Regions from separate parts of the Ochrobactrum sp. AP1BH01-1 genome, predicted to be linked through region 1. Evidence: predicted binding sites of a transcription regulator. Region 1 holds the regulator's gene; each other region holds the start of a gene.
What was found. Region 1 encodes LexA, which represses DNA repair genes until DNA is damaged. Its sites were predicted from a motif close to TGTTCNNNNTGTGTTCNG; they were not measured.

Region 1 (4,305 bases):
GACAGGCAGTCCGTATTTTCACAGGCGCGCCATTACCCAAAGGCGCCGACACAATCGTCATTCAGGAGCACACCGAGCGCTCGGGCAACCGGTTGACTGTCCGCGAAGGCATAGAGCCGGGACGGCATATACGCCGCGCGGGCCTCGATTTTTCGCCCGGCAACATCGTCATTCCAACAGGGCGCGAACTGGATGCCGCCGCCCTTTCGCTAGCAGCTGCCAGCGGCAATGCGAAAATCGACGTATTCAAAAAGCCCAAGGTAGCAATTATTGCCACCGGTGATGAACTTGTGCCTCCAGGGGAAATACCCGGGAAGGACCAGATCGTTGCATCGAACAGTGTTGGAATTGCCGAGATCGCGAGGCGGGCCGGCGGAACTTCGCAAGATAAAGGGATCATTCCGGATGATCCCGCGAAAATCGAACAGGCAATAGAAGATAGCCTGCAAAGCGGCATCGACATTCTGGTTACGATTGGCGGCGCTTCAGTCGGTGACCGGGATTTCGTGCATGGCGCGCTGCAAAAACTTGGAGTCGATCTCGATTTCTGGAAGATCGCCATGCGGCCCGGAAAGCCATTGATGTACGGACGCATCAAAGTGAACGGCAAGCTCGTTCACGTCATCGGCCTGCCGGGCAATCCCGTTTCGAGCCTGGTCTGCAGCCTTGTTTTTCTTCGGCCGCTCGTCGCCAAGCTTGCTGGAACTAACCTCGATGCCGATATCCGGCCCGCAAAGCTGGGTACTTCCCTGCCTGCAAATGATCACCGCCGCGACTATATCCGCGCCACAATCGAATCACACCCCGATGGAACCCTGATCGCATCGCCTTTTCCCGTGCAGGATTCGTCCATGTTGTCCGCTCTGGTTCGCTCCAAAGCCCTTCTCATCAGAGATGAGAACGCTCCTGAATCCGCTATCGGCGATGACTGCCGCATCCTCATGCTATAAGCGCCACGCCGCGTTATGGGCTCACCTAAACGTTAAGAACTCATCCTAAGTTAACGTATAATATAGATTTTTCAGAATATCGTCTGACCTGCGGCTTATTGGAAATCGGGCGTCGGAGCATCCTGTCTTTCCTTCCCTGAAGCATTAACGGTTTTAAAACCATTGCAGAACAAGACTGGAACATATAGTGTTCGTTCTGGTTTTGTTTTTCTCGATTCTTGGCCGGGAGGGTGTCGCGCATGTTAACCCGTAAACAGCACGAGCTTCTGCTTTTCATTCATGAACGTTTGAAAGAAACGGGCATTCCGCCCTCCTTCGACGAAATGAAGGAAGCGCTCGATCTGGCTTCAAAATCGGGTATCCATCGCCTGATCACCGCTCTTGAGGAGCGTGGTTTTATTCGCCGCCTGCCGAACCGGGCGCGTGCGCTTGAGGTTCTGCGTTTACCGGATTCAATCGCTCCTGGACTCAATGCGCAGAAGAAGTTTGCGCCTAGCGTTATCGAAGGCAGTCTGGGCAAAGCACCGCCTGCGCCGGCTCGCCCTGCCCCTATAGCCATCAACGACGACACATCCGCCACCGTGTCCGTACCGGTCATGGGGCGGATTGCTGCGGGTGTGCCCATTTCGGCTATCCAGAATCAGACCCATTCCCTCAGTCTTCCGCCCGAAATGATTGGCGCGGGCGAGCATTACGCGCTTGAGGTCAAGGGAGATTCAATGATCGACGCTGGAATCTTCGACGGAGACACGGTGATCATCAAACGCGGAGATTCTGCAAATCCCGGTGAAATCGTAGTAGCTCTGGTTGATGACGAAGAAGCAACTTTGAAGCGCTTTCGCCGCAAGGGTGCCTCCATCGCTCTCGAAGCGGCTAACCCCGCTTATGAAACGCGGATATTCGGTCCCGATCGAGTGCGGGTACAAGGCAAGCTTGTCGGTCTGATCCGCCGTTATTAGAATAGTGATAGCCGGTTTAAGAGATAGGCCGCGCGTAAGATAATAGATGGAGCGGTTGGGTTGAAACAGAATCGAGATGCCGCTCTAGATCAATCGCAGTGCGTTGGTTCATCGCCTGCGTGTGATGAACAGTCCGCCACCTTTTGAACAACTGCGGATTTTGGTTTGTACTCGCGTTCGGCCAAGCCGCGCGCTGCACGCGAATGGATGCGATGCAAATGCCAAAGGCGGCTTGGTACATCAACAGCATAGGTAATTCGGTCGCGCGGCTGCAAATCGGACGTCTGCTGGCTCATTTTGGACTTCGAAGATTCACGCGATTTTCCTATTGCAACCGCGATAGAGGGACTCTCATCCCGTCGTTGTCCAAGTCTGATTTCCACGGCTCCCTTCAACGCCAGATCGCGTTTGCTGATGCTGACAATAACTGAGCGATGGCACGCGACATCCAGGCCCGGAACAGCGAGAATGACCACATCCCCAATGTTGCAGGCTATCTCCTGCATTGAGGGTTCTCCGGTATAGGCAAGCGTGCGACCGTCACGCAAAGTAATCGTGCACACGCCCTCGTCACACTCGAAACCATCGAAACCGGCCTGTTTTTTGTTTTTAACCGAAGCCGGGGGGACGAATTCTTCGACCAGATAAGCGGTTTTCCAATTGTCGCTTGTGAACTGTGAGGGTCGATTTCGATTAACCGCGAACCGTCCATCCGTTAACCGGACGCCTACTAGTTTGGCATCTTCAGATATTACGATGTCAGGAAAAGGCTCCCGGATGAAAACTGTCAGCCCAAGAACGATAAACGGCAGCGCGAGAGCTTTCAGTCTGGTGGAAAGCACGACCGCGAGAACCAGCGCAATGGTCCACAAAACAAGCGCAAGCGCGGGCATGGTTCCCGGATTGCCATCCGGCGACCACGCCGCGACGAAGGCAGCAATGTGCCTTACGGCGAAAATACCCCACCCCATTATCTGCAAGGGGACCCAATCGAGCTGCAAAGGCATCAGCACAAGACCGAAGACGGCAAAGGGCATCACAAGAAGAGCTATTACGGGTTCAGCCAGAACGTTTCCGACCAGCCCCAACGGTGCAGTGTTATTGAAATGATAAGCGGCAAAAATTCCGCTCGCCAGCCCGGCAATGAGCGAGGTGGCCGCCGCTGCCGCGACCGGTTTCAATATCCGTGGAACAAAGCCATAGGCGGCCTTCTCACGCTTCTCTGCAACGACATGCCTGCGTGCATTGCGTTCGCTCCACCAGGCATATCCGGCGATCAACGCAGCAGTGGCAGAGAACGACATCTGAAAACTCGGTCCCAATATCTCATGCGGCGAAAGGGCGATCATGGCGAGCGCCGCGATGGCCAGATTGCGCATACTGATGGCAGCGCGATCCACCAGCAAGGCTCCAAGCATAACCGCGATCATCACATAGCTTCGCTGCGCAGCGACGTCCGCGCCTGACATGGCAAGGTAGAAGGTACAGCTTAGCAGGGAGAGAAATGCCGCGTATTTCTTCACCGGATGCCTAACGCTGAAAGCAGGAAACAACGCGAAAGCGGATCGTAGCGTCAACATGACAACGCCAGCGGCGAGCGCCATATGCAAACCCGAGATCGACAGAATATGTGCAAGGCCTGCCTTGCGCAGATCGTCATTGGTTTGCTCGCTGATCCCTGCACGGGTGCCTGCCACGAGCGCCGAAGCGACACTACCGTCCTCCCCTCCGATCACCTCCTCGATTCGTTCAGAAACCCGGACCCTTAGCATTGCGATCCACTGGGACATTTCCGCTGTCAGTTCAGCTGGTGGGGGAACCATCGCCACTTTTGGGGTTCCAAGAAAGAACCCGTTGGCACCGATGCCATTGAAATAAGCGTGAAAAGAGAAATCATAATTGCCGGGACGAACCGGACCTGAAGGGATGCGCAACCGCGCAAAACCGGTCAACCCGCTGCCAATTGCTGTTGTCGCCGGTATGTCTCTGGCATTGATGCGAACGCGCTTCGGCGGAAACCGGAGTTTCGGGCGCTCCGTTTGGAGCACCTCTAACGTTATTCGCCAACTGCCATTATCCTGATAATCAAGGGCAACAACCCGGCCTGTCAGTCGCGTCGCCACATCGGAGCCGAGCATTGGCGTGGCGCGACGTTCCGTTTCCCATTTTCCAGCCACAAGCCCTGCTAACAGTGCGACTGCCAAGGTCATGGCTTGGGCGGCCGCGAAATGCCTGCGTGTCGCAATGCGCACGATGAGAGCAATCGCGAACATGGATAGAAGCGGAGTCCATGCAGGTTCGAACGAGAGTGTGAAATAGATAATCGCGCCAATGCCGGCAAAAACCGGAAGCAAAAGAAAGAATACGCCACGTCCAGCTTCCGTTTCGACTGCAGT
Region 2 (4,305 bases), on a different contig from region 1:
AGACGATGACCGACATCCTGCAGGACGCTTCGAAGCGGATGCAGGTGATACTTCTCACGTGCCGGTCGAAGGCTTTTCGTCACGTCGAAGCCAATAGGATCACGCTGAGATGAGCAAACGGATGGATGCGGCGAACCGCTACAGGCTCGCCTTCACTGAAGCGGAGGAGGCGCTGGTCGCACGGATCGATTTGCGTTGATCGCATGCCAACCATGCCGAGGCCCGTGCTGCCTACCTCGCGAACCAAGCCGATCTTGGATATGTTGAGATCGCTGAGAGAGCGGGACGCCGTGCCTGCTCAACGGATCAGCTATTGGACCCAGATTATCAGCCTGGACGCTTGAAGGGCTCATATGAGCAGCCGTTCGAGCGCAATGATTGCCGGAGCGAGGAAATCTATACTGGCCTTCCCGCGAGGCGCTCGTCGAGAACCGGCTCGTCCCAGGTGCGCGTCACCCCGAGCCACTTGTCGATCACCGCCTGAAACTGGGGCTCTGCGAAACAGGTCTGGAACGTGTAGAGGCGATTGACCACTTGCCGCATCAGGTCGCGCATCTCCTCATCGTCGAACCGCGACACGCTTCCCCAGGGGATGTGGTTGCCGTCGGCGTCGATGACGAAGACATCGGAATAGTCACCGGTCTTCGTGACCGGGACCGGCCCCGCATGCAGGTCCTCCAGCATGCTGTTGCGGACGCAGATCATCGCCATCGCCTTGGCGAGCGTCGCCGCTAACTGTTCTTCTTCCTTCCGGCCCATTTTCGTCCTCCGGATCATTGTCAGAGGCCCGGCAACATGCCATCGGCGGCTGCGCTCGCTGGCGTCTCCGCGATCACCAGCCGCTCGTCGGGCAGCGGCCGTTGCAGGTCCTTCGCTTCCTTCCAGTCGGCGGTTAGCCAGGTCTCGACTTCGTCACGGCCCGTCAGGATGACGGGCATGGCCTTCGGATGGATCGGTTTCACCACGCCATTGGCCTCGGTCGTCAGGAAGGCGAACAGCTGATGATCGCCCGGACGCGGGGTCCGGTTCGATCCGCGGGTTCCGCGCCATGGCGTCCAGATTCCCGCGAAGAAGAACAGGGGCTGGGTCTCATCGAGGGCGAACCAGTGCAGCGGTTTGCGCTTCGTGACCGGATCGGGCTTTTGCCCATATTCGGAAAAGGCGGTGGCCGGGACCACGCTGCGATGCTCAACTCCGAGCCATTTGCGCCAATGGGGGCTGGCCGTGTTGCGGATATTGGTGACGCCGGTGTCCGGTGCATCGCGGGACTTCAGATATTCGATGGGCGTCGGCATGCCCCAGGTCAGCGAAGCCAGTTCCCGTCCGCCATCGGTGTTGCGCACCACCGGAGCCGGCCGGTCGGGATAGACGTCGATCGAAGGTTCGAGATTGCCGATGCTGTCATGGGTGGCGGCCACGAAATCCCTGATCGCCTGCTGATTGGTCGTAATGCGATACAGGTTGCACATCGCCCCACTACTCTCCTTGCGAATACTTTACGCCACCATAGGGCATCGCGCGCCGTCGATCACTTCCGGGATGGCCGAGATTGACTCTCGACCCACAAGAGAACAAATAAAGAACATAGCAACAGAATCGACCAGTGCAAAGCCCCGGAGACGCCATCCTCATATGCCCAGCCGTGCCGACAGCCCAGCCATTGCCGAACTTCGGGCGCGCATCGCGCGGCTCGAAGGCGATGGCGTGCGTCCGCACGAGGTGCTGCCCTTCGGGATCGCGCCGCTGGATCGCAAGCTGCCCGGTGGCGGACTGGCGCTCGGATGCCTCCATGAAGTCGCCGGAGGCGGCAACGGGGCGGTGGATGGCGCGGCTGCCGCCTGTTTCACCGCCGGGATCGCCGCCCGCACCGCCGGCCAGGTGCTCTGGTGCGTGGCGCTCCAGGATCTCTTCGCACCGGGGCTGGAGCAGGCCGGATTGCCGCCCGGCCGGGTGATCTTCGTCGAAGCCGGGGACGACAAGGCGACTCTCGCCTGTATGGAGGAAGGGCTGCGGCATGGCGGGCTGGGGGCGGTCGTCGGTGACGTCGCGCGCCTGCCGATGCCCGCCTCGCGGCGGCTGCATCTGGCCGCGAAAGGTTCGGCGACGATCTGCATCGCGTTGCGCCGCTGGCGGCGGCAGGCGGAGGCGAGCGATTTCGGGCAGCCGACGGCGGCGATGACCCGCTGGCGGATCTCGGCGCTGCCGTCCGCGCCCCTTCCGGTTCCCGGTGTTGGACGGCCGCGCTGGCTCGTTGAGTTGATCCGGGCGCGGGCGGGCGAATGTCTCGATATCGAACTGGAGGCGTGCGATGGCTCGGGTCATCTCTGTCTTCCTGCCGAACTGGCCGACAGACCGGTTGCGGCGGAAGGCGGGCGACGCAGCGCCGCCCGGTGAGGCGCCGCTGGTCATCGCCGGAAAGGAGAAGAACCGCCGGGTGGTGACGGCGGCCGATCCGGCCGCGCAGGCGCTCGGCCTGCGCGCCGGAATGCCTGTCACCAAGGCCCAGGCGATGGTGCCCGGCCTCCACATCGAGCCCGCCGACCCGCGGGCCGACCTGGACAGCCTCGAACGCCTCGCGCTCTGGGTGCTGCAACGCTTCTCACCTATCGTCGCCGCCGACGCGCCGGACGGGATCGTCATCGACGCGACCGGCGCCGACCATCTGCATGGCGGTGAGGCGGCCATGCTGGAGGTGCTGACCGGTCGGCTTGTCATGTCCGGCGTCACCGCCCGCGCCGCCATTGCCGATAGCTGGGGCGCGGCCCATGCGCTGGCGCGCTACGCGGCCGATCCGCTGTTTGTCGCCCCTCCCGGCGAAACCGTCCCGGTCCTCGCGCCGCTGCCGCTGCAAGCACTGCGCCTGCCGCCCGCGATCGCGGTGGGGTTGAATGACCTGGGCTTTGTCCGCATCGGCGACCTGATCGGGCAGCCCCGTGCGCCCCTGACCCGGCGCTTCGGCCCGGAGCTCTGCCGGCGTCTCGATCAGGCCCTGGGTGCGGTCGCCGAACCCATCGAGCCGATCCGACTGGAGGAGCTGGTCTCCGTCCGCCGCGTCTTCGCCGAACCCATAGGCGCCGCCGAGACCATCGCGCGCTATATTCGCAAGCTGGTCATGGCGCTCTGCGAGGCGCTCGAAGGGCGGGGTCTTGGCGCGCGCCGTCTCGACCTGCTCTGCTACCGCGTCGACAACCGGGTCGAGACGGTGCGCATCGGTCTGGCCATGCCGGTGCGGAATCCCGCGCGCCTGACCCGGCTTCTCTGCGACAAGATCGAGACGATCGCGCCAGGCTTCGGCGTCGAGATCATGTCGCTGACCGCCACCCTGGCCGAACCGCTGGCCCTGAAACAGGCGGCCAGCAGCCTGATCGAAGAGGGGGCGCCGGATCTCTCCGGCCTGATCGACACGCTGGCGAACCGGGTCGGCGCGCGGGCGGTCTATCGCTTCGCCCCGGTGGCGAGCGATGTGCCCGAACGCTCGGTCCGCCGCCTGCCGGCGCTTGCCGAGGATACGGGCGCAGGCTGGCCGGACCATTGGCCGCGCCCCTCGCGGCTGCTCTCCCAGCCGGAGCCGATCGAGACCATGGCGCTGCTGCCGGACCATCCTCCGAACTGGTTCTCCTGGAAGGGCGTGCGCCGCCGTGTTCGCCGGGCCGACGGCCCCGAGCGCATCTTCGGGGAATGGTGGAAACGCGATGCCGAGCTCATCGCTGTGCGGGACTATTTCCGGGTCGAGGACGATGCCGGCGAACGCTTCTGGATCTTCCGCTCCGGCGATGGCGAGGATGCGGCCACCGGCTCGCATCGCTGGTTCCTGCACGGGATATTCGGATGAGCGCGCCCGCTTACGCCGAATTGCAGGTGACGTCGCATTTCTCCTTCCTGCGCGGCGCGTCCTCGGCCGAGGAGCTGTTCGCCGCGGCGGCCGCGATGGGGATCGAGGCGCTCGCCGTGACCGATCGCAACACGCTGGCCGGCATCGTGCGCGCCCATGAGGCGGCGAAGGAGGCGGGGGTGCGGCTGATCGTCGGCTGCCGCCTCGATCTTGCCTGCGGCATGTCGGTGCTGGTCTATCCGACCGACCGGGCGGCCTATTCACGGCTTTGCCGATTGCTGTCGCTGGGCAAGGGGAGGGCGGGCAAGGCGCGCTGTCATCTCGAATGGGACGATCTGGTCGCCTATGGCGAGGGGTTGATCGTGGTCCTGGCGCCGGACCTCGCCGACGAGACCTGCGGTCTGCGGCTGCGGCGCCTGCGCGCTGCCTTTGGCGATCGCGCCTATCTCGGCCTGACGCTGCGCCGGCGGCCC
Region 3 (4,305 bases), on a different contig from region 1:
CTCCCAGAATGACACGAAGGCGCGCTGCTGCGAGTTCATCCTCATCCACGATGAGAATACGGGCCACCTCCTCCTTATCGGCATAGTTTCCGCCCATCTTGCTTGCCAGCAGCGTTTCCACCTCCGCGTCCGCAACTGTGCCCGTCCGCTGGAAAAGCTCGTCAGAGACCAGCTTCAGCCGCGCCAGGCTTTTTACGCGCGACAGAAGCTGAAGATCGCTGACGGGCTTGGACAGAAAATCGTCGGCGCCAGCTTCAAGGCCCCGGATCTTGTCCTCCGCCCCATTGAGTGACGTCACTATGACGACGGGAATATTGGAAGTGCGAGGGTCATCCTTCAAACGACGGCATACCTCAAAGCCGTCCATATCCGGCATCAATATGTCGAGGAGAACGACATCGATCTGCCCTCCCAGACAAATCTCTATGGCTTCAGGGCCGCTATAAGCCGTGACGACCTCGTAATATTCGGAGAGAAGCCTTGCTTCGAGGAGCTTTACATTGGAATCCACATCGTCAACGACGAGAATTCGTGCAGTCATGATGCCCCTCGCCCTATTTCTCGCTAAGCGTCGCCCAGATAGGATTTGATTGTTTCTATAAAACGCGGCACCGATATCGGTTTGGATATATAGGCTTCACAGCCACCCTGCCGAATACGCTCCTCATCACCCTTCATGGCGAATGCCGTCACAGCGATAACCGGAATATGCCGTAACTCGCCGTCGTCCTTCAGCCATTTGGTGACTTCCAGCCCGGACACCTCGGGCAGCTGTATGTCCATGAGAATCAGATCAGGTCGATGCTCGCGCGCGAGGTCCAGCGCCTCAAGCCCGTTTCTCGTCCGTATGGTCTCATACCCGCTGGCTTCGATAAGATCGCGAAACAACTTCATATTGAGCTCGTTGTCTTCGACAATCATCACGCTTTTCGGCATCCAATATTCCTTGGTCTTATTCCCTGCAGCAATCCGGCATTTGTTCGATCTTCTTATCTGTCAGTGCACTGAAATCACCACGAGAGCATGTACTATTTTCCGGAATCACTGGAAACGCTCAATTTTTTGTTCTTCCGCATGTCTTTTTCCCGAAACCGGTTCCCATTTCAGAGGGACATGTTTTAGAAGCCGCCGCTTTTTCAGACTGTGAATAGTTTAACCCCATTTCATTGATGAAAGGCAAATAATTCCGTTGTTCCTCGACAGAGTGACCGTTACACATTCGGCAAAGCCATTGAACAAATGGAGAGGCCACATGAGAACGCCGATGAGCCAAACGGAAGCGGAAGCGATTGCCATTGAAGCTTTAGCGTGGCTGGCGCAAGAAAAGGACTTGCTGCCTCGCTTTCTCGCCCTGACCGGCATAGAGGCGGCATCCATCCGGCAGGCTGCGCTTGAACCCGGCTTTCTCGCGGGTGTCTTGCAATTTTTCCTGTCCCACGAACCGACGCTGTTGCGCTACTGCGAAGAAGTCGGCCGAGATCCGGCAACAATAGAGAAAGCCCTCACGCACCTGCCTGGCGGGCTGAACCAGCATCTCTAGCAGCACGCTCCAAAACCAGACGACAAAGCCCGGCGGAGCCGGGCTTTGTTATTGGTTATTCAGCAGCAGGAGTTGCTGTAGCAATCTCGACTTCATTCGAAACCGACAATACGTTCAATTCGTGCTGCTTGCCATCGCGCGCCGTCCACGAGATAGACTGGCCAGGTGCAAGACCAATCAACGCGGTGCCGATTGGCGTCAGTATGGAAATCTTGCCCTGCGCAATGTCCGCCTCGCCCGGATAGACCAGCGTCACCCGGCGCTCCTGCCCGTCATTGGAGCGAAACTCGACCGTAGAACCCATGTGAATCACATCCTGCGGCAAGCGCTTGGCAGGCACGACTTTTGCCCGGTCGAGCTCGGCCATCAGTTCCTCGGCAATCTCCTCGAGACGTTCCGAAACGTTTGTGGCCAGCCCCATCAGGCGCTCATAGTCGATTTCGCTGACAACGATATTGGGCTTCTTGCGATTCTTTCCGCTCATGGCGAGTGCTCACTGCTGTTGAAAGGTAATAAATCTTCGTGCGGTTTCGGCACGAAGCTGTTCAGATTGATTTTGGTGAAAGCGCTTGTTTGAAATCCGCTTTTGGACAAGCGGCGTACCGTCCCCCGGAGTTCCCCTGCGCTAGGCAGAACTCGAGGGTAGCTATCCCGTGATCGGATGAACCCGATGGAGTATGGATGCAAAACGGTTGTTCATATTGCTAAACTTGGTGATATTCCCGGCAATGTCAAGTGTAAGACCCGGCAGGCCACATAAGCCGATGGCACTTCAGCTTTTCGATGTTATAAAAGGATGTTCCTTTTATGTTCATCAGACGGTTCGTCCTCATGGCTGCCACCACTGCTCCCAACAGTCCGGAAAAAGGCGTTTGCCGCGATTGCCTTGCGCCGCAAAAATCGGACTCGGGCAGGCGTTGCCATGCATGCGGCAGCCCCCGTCTTCTCCGACACATTGAACTTTACAAGCTCTCCCTTGCCCATATTGACTGCGACGCGTTTTATGCCTCGGTTGAAAAACGAGACAATCCGGAGCTGAGGGACAAACCACTCATCATCGGCGGGGGGAAACGCGGTGTCGTGTCGACCGCCTGCTATCTCGCCCGTATTCATGGTGTAAGGTCTGCCATGCCCATGTTTAAGGCGCTGGAAGCGTGTCCAGAGGCAGTCGTTCTCAAGCCTGACATGGAAAAATATGCTCGCGTGGGCCGTGAAGTACGGCAGATGATGCGTGAGCTGACGCCTCTCGTCGAGCCGCTCTCCATCGACGAGGCTTTTCTGGATCTGAGCGGCACGGAGCGCCTGCACAAAGCACCACCTGCAATCGTCCTCGCACGGTTCGCAAAGCGGGTAGAGGATGAAATAGGCATCTCCGCCTCGATAGGGCTCTCTTATTGCAAGTTTCTGGCCAAGGTCGCATCGGATTTGGAAAAACCACGCGGCTTTTCCGTAATAGGCGAAGCGGAGGCTTTGGCTTTCTTGCGGGAGCGATCCGTCAGCACGATCTGGGGGGTCGGCAAAGCCTTTGCTGCCAAACTGGAAAGTGATGGAATCAGGACTATCGGCCAGCTCCAGACTATGGAGGAAGGAATGCTCATGAAAGCCTATGGCAGCATGGGCCAGCGCCTTTACCGCCTTGCCCGAGGACAGGATAGCCGCAAGGTCGAGCCGGACCATGACATGAAAAGCGTTTCAGCGGAGACAACATTCAATAACGACCTGTCCGGCGCGGATGATCTCATTCCGGTGCTTCGTGCGCTTGCCGAGAAAGTATCGCGGCGCCTGAAAGCAGGCGACATAGCCGGACGCACCGTCGTCTTGAAGCTGAAAACTCACGATTTCAAATTGCGCACCCGCAATCGTCAGCTTTCCGATCCTACCCAACTTGCGGACAGAATCTTCCGCTATGGATTACAGCTTCTTGAAAAAGAACTAGATGGAACGAGATATCGTCTCTTGGGAATTGGGGTTAGCGAACTTTCTTCAAGCGACCGGGCCGACCCGCCCGATCTCGTTGACACTCAGGCCACCAAACGCGCGGTCGCCGAGAATGCCATGGATCGGCTGAGAAACAAATTCGGGTCAAGTGTTGTCGAAACTGGCTATACCTTCTCGAAGGGCAATCTCGCCCGCCCCCAAATGCCACCAGACCGAGACGAACAGCCTTGATTTTCCTGGACGTGGAAACCTTTGGAGAAATTTTCTACATTTACCTCTTACAGCTTGACGAGATCGGTCTGGATCAATATTGGAACGGCCAAGGCTTTGCTGAGTGATTTGGCACAGCTTTACGGAAGGCCTCGTGGCGGAGTGGTTACGCAGAGGACTGCAAATCCTTGCACCCCGGTTCGATTCCGGGCGAGGCCTCCAATATTCTCTCACCAATAAAATCAAACGTTTATAGCATTTCATGTCGACATTGACATGATTAGCCTTGTCTCATCTTACTGCAAACTGATTCCCATAAATTACAAAGGGTTACAAAAAAGCCGGGCGAATCCATGCGACATGGAACGCAACATGCTTGACTCTGTTCGCCCTATGAACAAAATAAGAACATAGCAAGACGACCCGATAACATCACAGACGTGCTTAGTGGCGCGAGAGAACGTACTGACCGCACGGCGGAAATCGCCCGAGACTGGTTTCAAATGAGAATGCAAGCTCGCTACTGGTAGGATGGTGAATGAGTGACATTTGGAAAATTCGCTTAGTCGCGGCCTTCTTTATACCGATCGGCTTGGTCAGCCTTATCTTTGTCGATC
Region 4 (4,305 bases), on a different contig from region 1:
TTGTGAAACGCCGAAGCATACTGGTTAACCCCCAGAGCCGTTCTGATTTCCGTTCTCCCTGTTCAATTTAGCCATGGCGCCTGAACCATCCCTGAGGGCGTCGTTCATGCGGCGTTCAAAAATATTGATGTTTCGTTTATTGCAGCGCGCGGCTCTTGTGCCTGCCCGAAACGGTCTTATGTTTCCCATCATTGGAATGCGGGACCGTGTCCCGCGCAACGTCAGGATCAGCGGGAGAGAGCCCATGGCCCAACAGATCAAGCCCATCGAATTGTACTATTGGCCGACGCCGAACGGCTTCAAGATCAGTATCATGCTGGAAGAACTGGGCGTTCCCTACGAGGTTAAATATATCAATATCGGCAAGGGTGATCAGTTTCAGCCCGATTTTTTGAAGATCGCGCCGAACAATCGCATGCCCGCCATCATCGACCCGGAAGGTCCGGGCGGCGAACCGATTTCAGTTTTCGAGTCTGGCGCAATCCTGCAATATCTCGGGCGCAAATTCGGCAAGTTCTATCCGACCGACGAGCGCAAGCGCGTGGCCGTCGATGAGTGGTTGATGTGGCAGATGGGCGGTCTCGGCCCGATGTCGGGGCAGGCCGGACATTTCCGTATGTATGCTCCCGAAAAAGTCCAGTACGGCATCGACCGCTATACCAACGAGGTTAACCGTCTCTACGGCGTTTTGAACAGGCAGCTGGAAGGCAAGGAATATATCGCGGGCGAATATTCAATCGCCGATATGGCTTCGATCGGCTGGATCAACGCTTATAAGAACTATGACCAGAACCTTGATGATTTCCCGAACCTGAAGCGCTGGCATGCGACGATGAACGCTCGCCCGGCAGTGCAGCGCGGCCTGCTGCTCGGAAAAGAGGAGCGGGAGAAATCCAATCTGGCAACAGACAAGGAAGCCCAGAAAATTCTCTTCGGCCAGAAAGCACGCTGAGCGGACGAATATAAGAAAGGGCGGCCTCGGGCCGCCCTTTTCGATTCCCCTGCCGTCGATATTACTGGCGCGTCAGGCTCTCGCTCTTGCAGATCAAGCCGCCCATGACGCAGCCTGAAAGCGAGAGCGTGTTTCCCTTGACGCTGGCCTTGCCGGTGTAGGTCTTCCCTTCGTCGAGCTTGTTGACTTCACCCTTGTAGTTGCCGCCAGTGCCCGACATCGTGCCGATCGACTTTCCCTTGTATTCTCCGGTCTGCACCGTGCCGCAAAACTTGTTGGCGCCGCAGGCCGCGTAACTGATGATCGTACCATTCGGGCGCTTCCATGTGCCGACAATTCCTTCCTCGGCAAGGGCAGGAGCGGCAAAGGTGGCTGCAAGCGTCATTCCAAGAATAAGTGTGCGGATCATTCGTTCCTCCCAAATCGCCACTGGTCCCGGCTTTGCCGGTCGCAGCGATGAAACCGCTGTGATGCGTTCTGAAGTTTGAAACAGAAGCCTCCTCGACCGCCTGTCAAACTTACGCAAACGTAAACGTAATACAGTTTTTGACCAAGCGGAAGAGGATAGTTGCGCCTGCAAACCACCCCTGAAACAGTCTGCTTTCTATATGCATGGCTGCATTGGAATGTTGTCTATAGTTAGCAACTGGTTTCGTTCGATCATGCGGATTTGAATCGAATTTTTGCAAAAATCCAGCAATCGGCGGCACTTGCATGTTTAACAAAATCCCAAGTTTACCCCTTGTTCGGATTTTGTTGGTTGCTCGTTAAGCATCTGGTTTAACGCGCATTTCAACCCTTTCCCGTAGCTTTGAGAGCATGAACGGAACGACAGAGACGGCAGTTTCAAAGCAATGAAATCAGGCTTTGAAAACAAAGACCGGACGGTTCTCGGGATTTAACAGGGACAAATGAAAATGGCACAGTTTCAGAGCTTTACGAATAAGAACAACGCTATCGCACAGGATCGCATTCTTCTGGAAATGGGCATGAAATACGCTATCGGCCGCGATTGCGAGATCGACGTGGTGGAAGCCCACAAATGGCTCAACATTGCCGCGATCCGCGGTAGCGAAAAGGCTGCCCGCATGCGCAATCAGGTGGCTGCCACGATGAGCAAGGGCGAACTGGCTGCGGCCCTGCGTGGCGCGCGCGAGTGGATGACCACCCACTGATGAGCTCCTCATGTATGAAGAAAGCCGCCTTTCGGGCGGCTTTCTATTTTATCAGCTTATACCGAGATATCGACCCGGCTTGTGATTGATCGCGATGATGAGATTCATTGCAATCGCGCCGATCAGGGAAAGCACCATGTTTTCCCATGGAATAAAAAACAGCGACGCAAGCATGATCACGCCATCAAGCCCAAGCTGGAACCAGCCCGCTCTGACCCCATAAGTGTCCTGTAGATAGAGCGCCAGAATGTTGACGCCGCCGACACCGGAGCGATGCCGGAAGAGTGCCAGCACGCCCATGCCCATCAAGGTGCCGCCCATGAGTGCCGCAAAGAGCGGATGAACGCTTGAAAAATCGATACTCAAGGGCATCAGTCGCGCAAAGCCTGACATCATAACCACTGCTACGAATGTTCTGATTGTGAATGCCCAGCCCATCCGCCGTACGGCGAAGTAGTAGAACGGCAGATTGATCACGAAATAGAGCAATCCGAATTCTGTGCCCGTCGCATATTGGATGAGCAGGGCAATGCCGGCGGTGCTGCCGGTCATCAGCATGGCCTGGCTATAGAGTGTAATGCCGAGCGCGATGAAGGATGTGCCGATCAGCATTGCCATCGCGTCTTCATAAAGACGGTGACGGTCCAGCGCGGCGGATTTTGAAGCATCGGTGAGCGGGGCGGCGTTATCAGCGATATCGGCCACGGGTAAACTCCAGAACAGCGAGGAGCCGGCAAACCGGCAAAAAGATTACGGTGCCGGAAAGGAATCCGGCATGTATGCATTCGCGCTGTGCAGATGGCCGAGCCAGAGCACGCAGCGTAAAGTCTTGGGAGACGGGCTAATATAACAGCCGTTTCGGTGCTTCGCACGGCTTGGAATATTGTTATTTCACGTTTGACTTTGTTGATTTATCGCAATGGGGCGGGCGAATTGTTTTATTTTATTTCGCGTGTCATCTGCGCGAGAAAGCGTTCGACCTCATGCGGGCTGCGCAAATGGTGCTTGACGAGATGCGAAGGCGCCTGCTCCAAAAAAGCCAGTGCACGAATACGACCATTCTTGCGATAGCCTGCCACCCATTTCAGGAAGTCCCAATCAAAACGTTCTACGCAACCTTCCGCCATATCCGGGCGGGAGCGACCATAGTGCTTTACCGTCCTTTTCAGAACGCGCCACAGCCGCCTCACGGTCGATATGTCGAGGAAAATCAGCATATCCGCTCGCGAGGCTCGATAATTCATAGTTTCGCTATGATTGCCTTCGAATATCCATGCGTCCTGATCCGCCGCCTGGATGGTGAGGCGACCGATCTTCTCACGCGGCCGCATCACCCAGCCCGGTTGCCAATAGAGGGTATCGATATGAACGACGGGTAAGCCGGTAATGCCGCCAAGCGCACGCGCGAGGCTTGATTTGCCCGATCCGGCGCCGCCAATGATCATGATCCGCTTTATCACCCGCATATCTCCGGATTTTAACTCTGTTCGAATAAAAATCGGACATGAGGTGTGAAGTACTATAATTTTACTTCATGGCACCTGCATGACCATAACGAGCAAAGAAAGTCGGTTAGAAAATTTGTATTGGAGTTGCGGGTAATATTGATCAAATGATTGACAGTCAACTTTGCGAGGCGCAATGTTGACGTATAAGCGGAACGGGCCAGAACAACGGCGACGCCTACCGTTCTTCTATATTAGCAAGATCGCAAGGCAGGAAATATGCCAGGTGATCGTGAGAGCTGCATTCGACAGGAGTGACAAGATGTCTATTCGATCCATCACAGCTATGGCCGGCACAGCCATTATCATGAGTGCCGCTGCGTTCGCTTTTTCATCGCCTGCCAATGCGTTGACGATGAAGGAATGTAGCGCAAAGTATCAGTCCGCCAAGGATGCGGGTACGCTTGGCAACATGAAGTGGAATGATTTCCGCAAGGCCCAGTGCGGTGACGGCGCGGATGCCGCCGCGGCTCCGGCTGCGCCCGCACCTGCCGCTCCGGCAAAACCTGCCGCTAAAAGTGCCGCTGCCCCTGCTGCAGACGACAGCGCCAAGGGCCTGACGATGAAGCAGTGCAGCGCCAAGTACCAGGCTGCCAAGGATGCCGGCACGGACAATGGTGCGAAGTGGAACGATTTCCGCAAGGCCGAGTGCGGCCCGGGCGCCGATCCGGTT

Region 2: a site for LexA is predicted at 1,568-1,585, ahead of J9800_RS21000 (ImuA family protein). Genes of this name have one in related genera too.
Region 3: a site for LexA is predicted at 2,338-2,355, ahead of J9800_RS02195 (DNA polymerase IV). Genes of this name have one in related genera too.
Region 4: a site for LexA is predicted at 1,696-1,713, ahead of J9800_RS13710 (sel1 repeat family protein). Genes of this name have one in related genera too.

What each region holds. Positions count from the first base shown of each region.
Region 1 is NZ_JAGPOU010000002.1:395,571-399,875, forward strand. It holds gene J9800_RS07250 (molybdopterin molybdotransferase MoeA) at 1-950, shown strand, start outside; gene lexA (transcriptional repressor LexA) at 1,190-1,909, shown strand; gene J9800_RS07260 (ComEC/Rec2 family competence protein) at 1,999-4,305, opposite strand, start outside.
Region 2 is NZ_JAGPOU010000007.1:9,488-13,792, forward strand. It holds gene J9800_RS20985 (AAA family ATPase) at 1-113, shown strand, start outside; gene J9800_RS20990 (hypothetical protein) at 397-759, opposite strand; gene J9800_RS20995 (SOS response-associated peptidase) at 780-1,469, opposite strand; gene J9800_RS21000 (ImuA family protein) at 1,633-2,394, shown strand; gene J9800_RS21005 (Y-family DNA polymerase) at 2,309-3,832, shown strand; gene J9800_RS21010 (error-prone DNA polymerase) at 3,829-4,305, shown strand, end outside.
Region 3 is NZ_JAGPOU010000001.1:485,514-489,818, forward strand. It holds gene J9800_RS02175 (PleD family two-component system response regulator) at 1-541, opposite strand, end outside; gene J9800_RS02180 (response regulator) at 565-936, opposite strand; gene J9800_RS02185 (DUF3572 domain-containing protein) at 1,253-1,540, shown strand; gene rnk (nucleoside diphosphate kinase regulator) at 1,596-2,024, opposite strand; gene J9800_RS02195 (DNA polymerase IV) at 2,372-3,709, shown strand; tRNA gene J9800_RS02200 (tRNA-Cys) at 3,837-3,910, shown strand; gene J9800_RS02205 (hypothetical protein) at 4,227-4,305, shown strand, end outside.
Region 4 is NZ_JAGPOU010000003.1:641,953-646,257, forward strand. It holds gene J9800_RS13695 (hypothetical protein) at 1-19, opposite strand, end outside; gene J9800_RS13700 (glutathione binding-like protein) at 245-952, shown strand; gene J9800_RS13705 (DUF2147 domain-containing protein) at 1,014-1,361, opposite strand; gene J9800_RS13710 (sel1 repeat family protein) at 1,870-2,127, shown strand; gene J9800_RS13715 (YitT family protein) at 2,179-2,832, opposite strand; gene J9800_RS13720 (P-loop NTPase family protein) at 3,066-3,593, opposite strand; gene J9800_RS13725 (antifreeze protein) at 3,895-4,305, shown strand, end outside.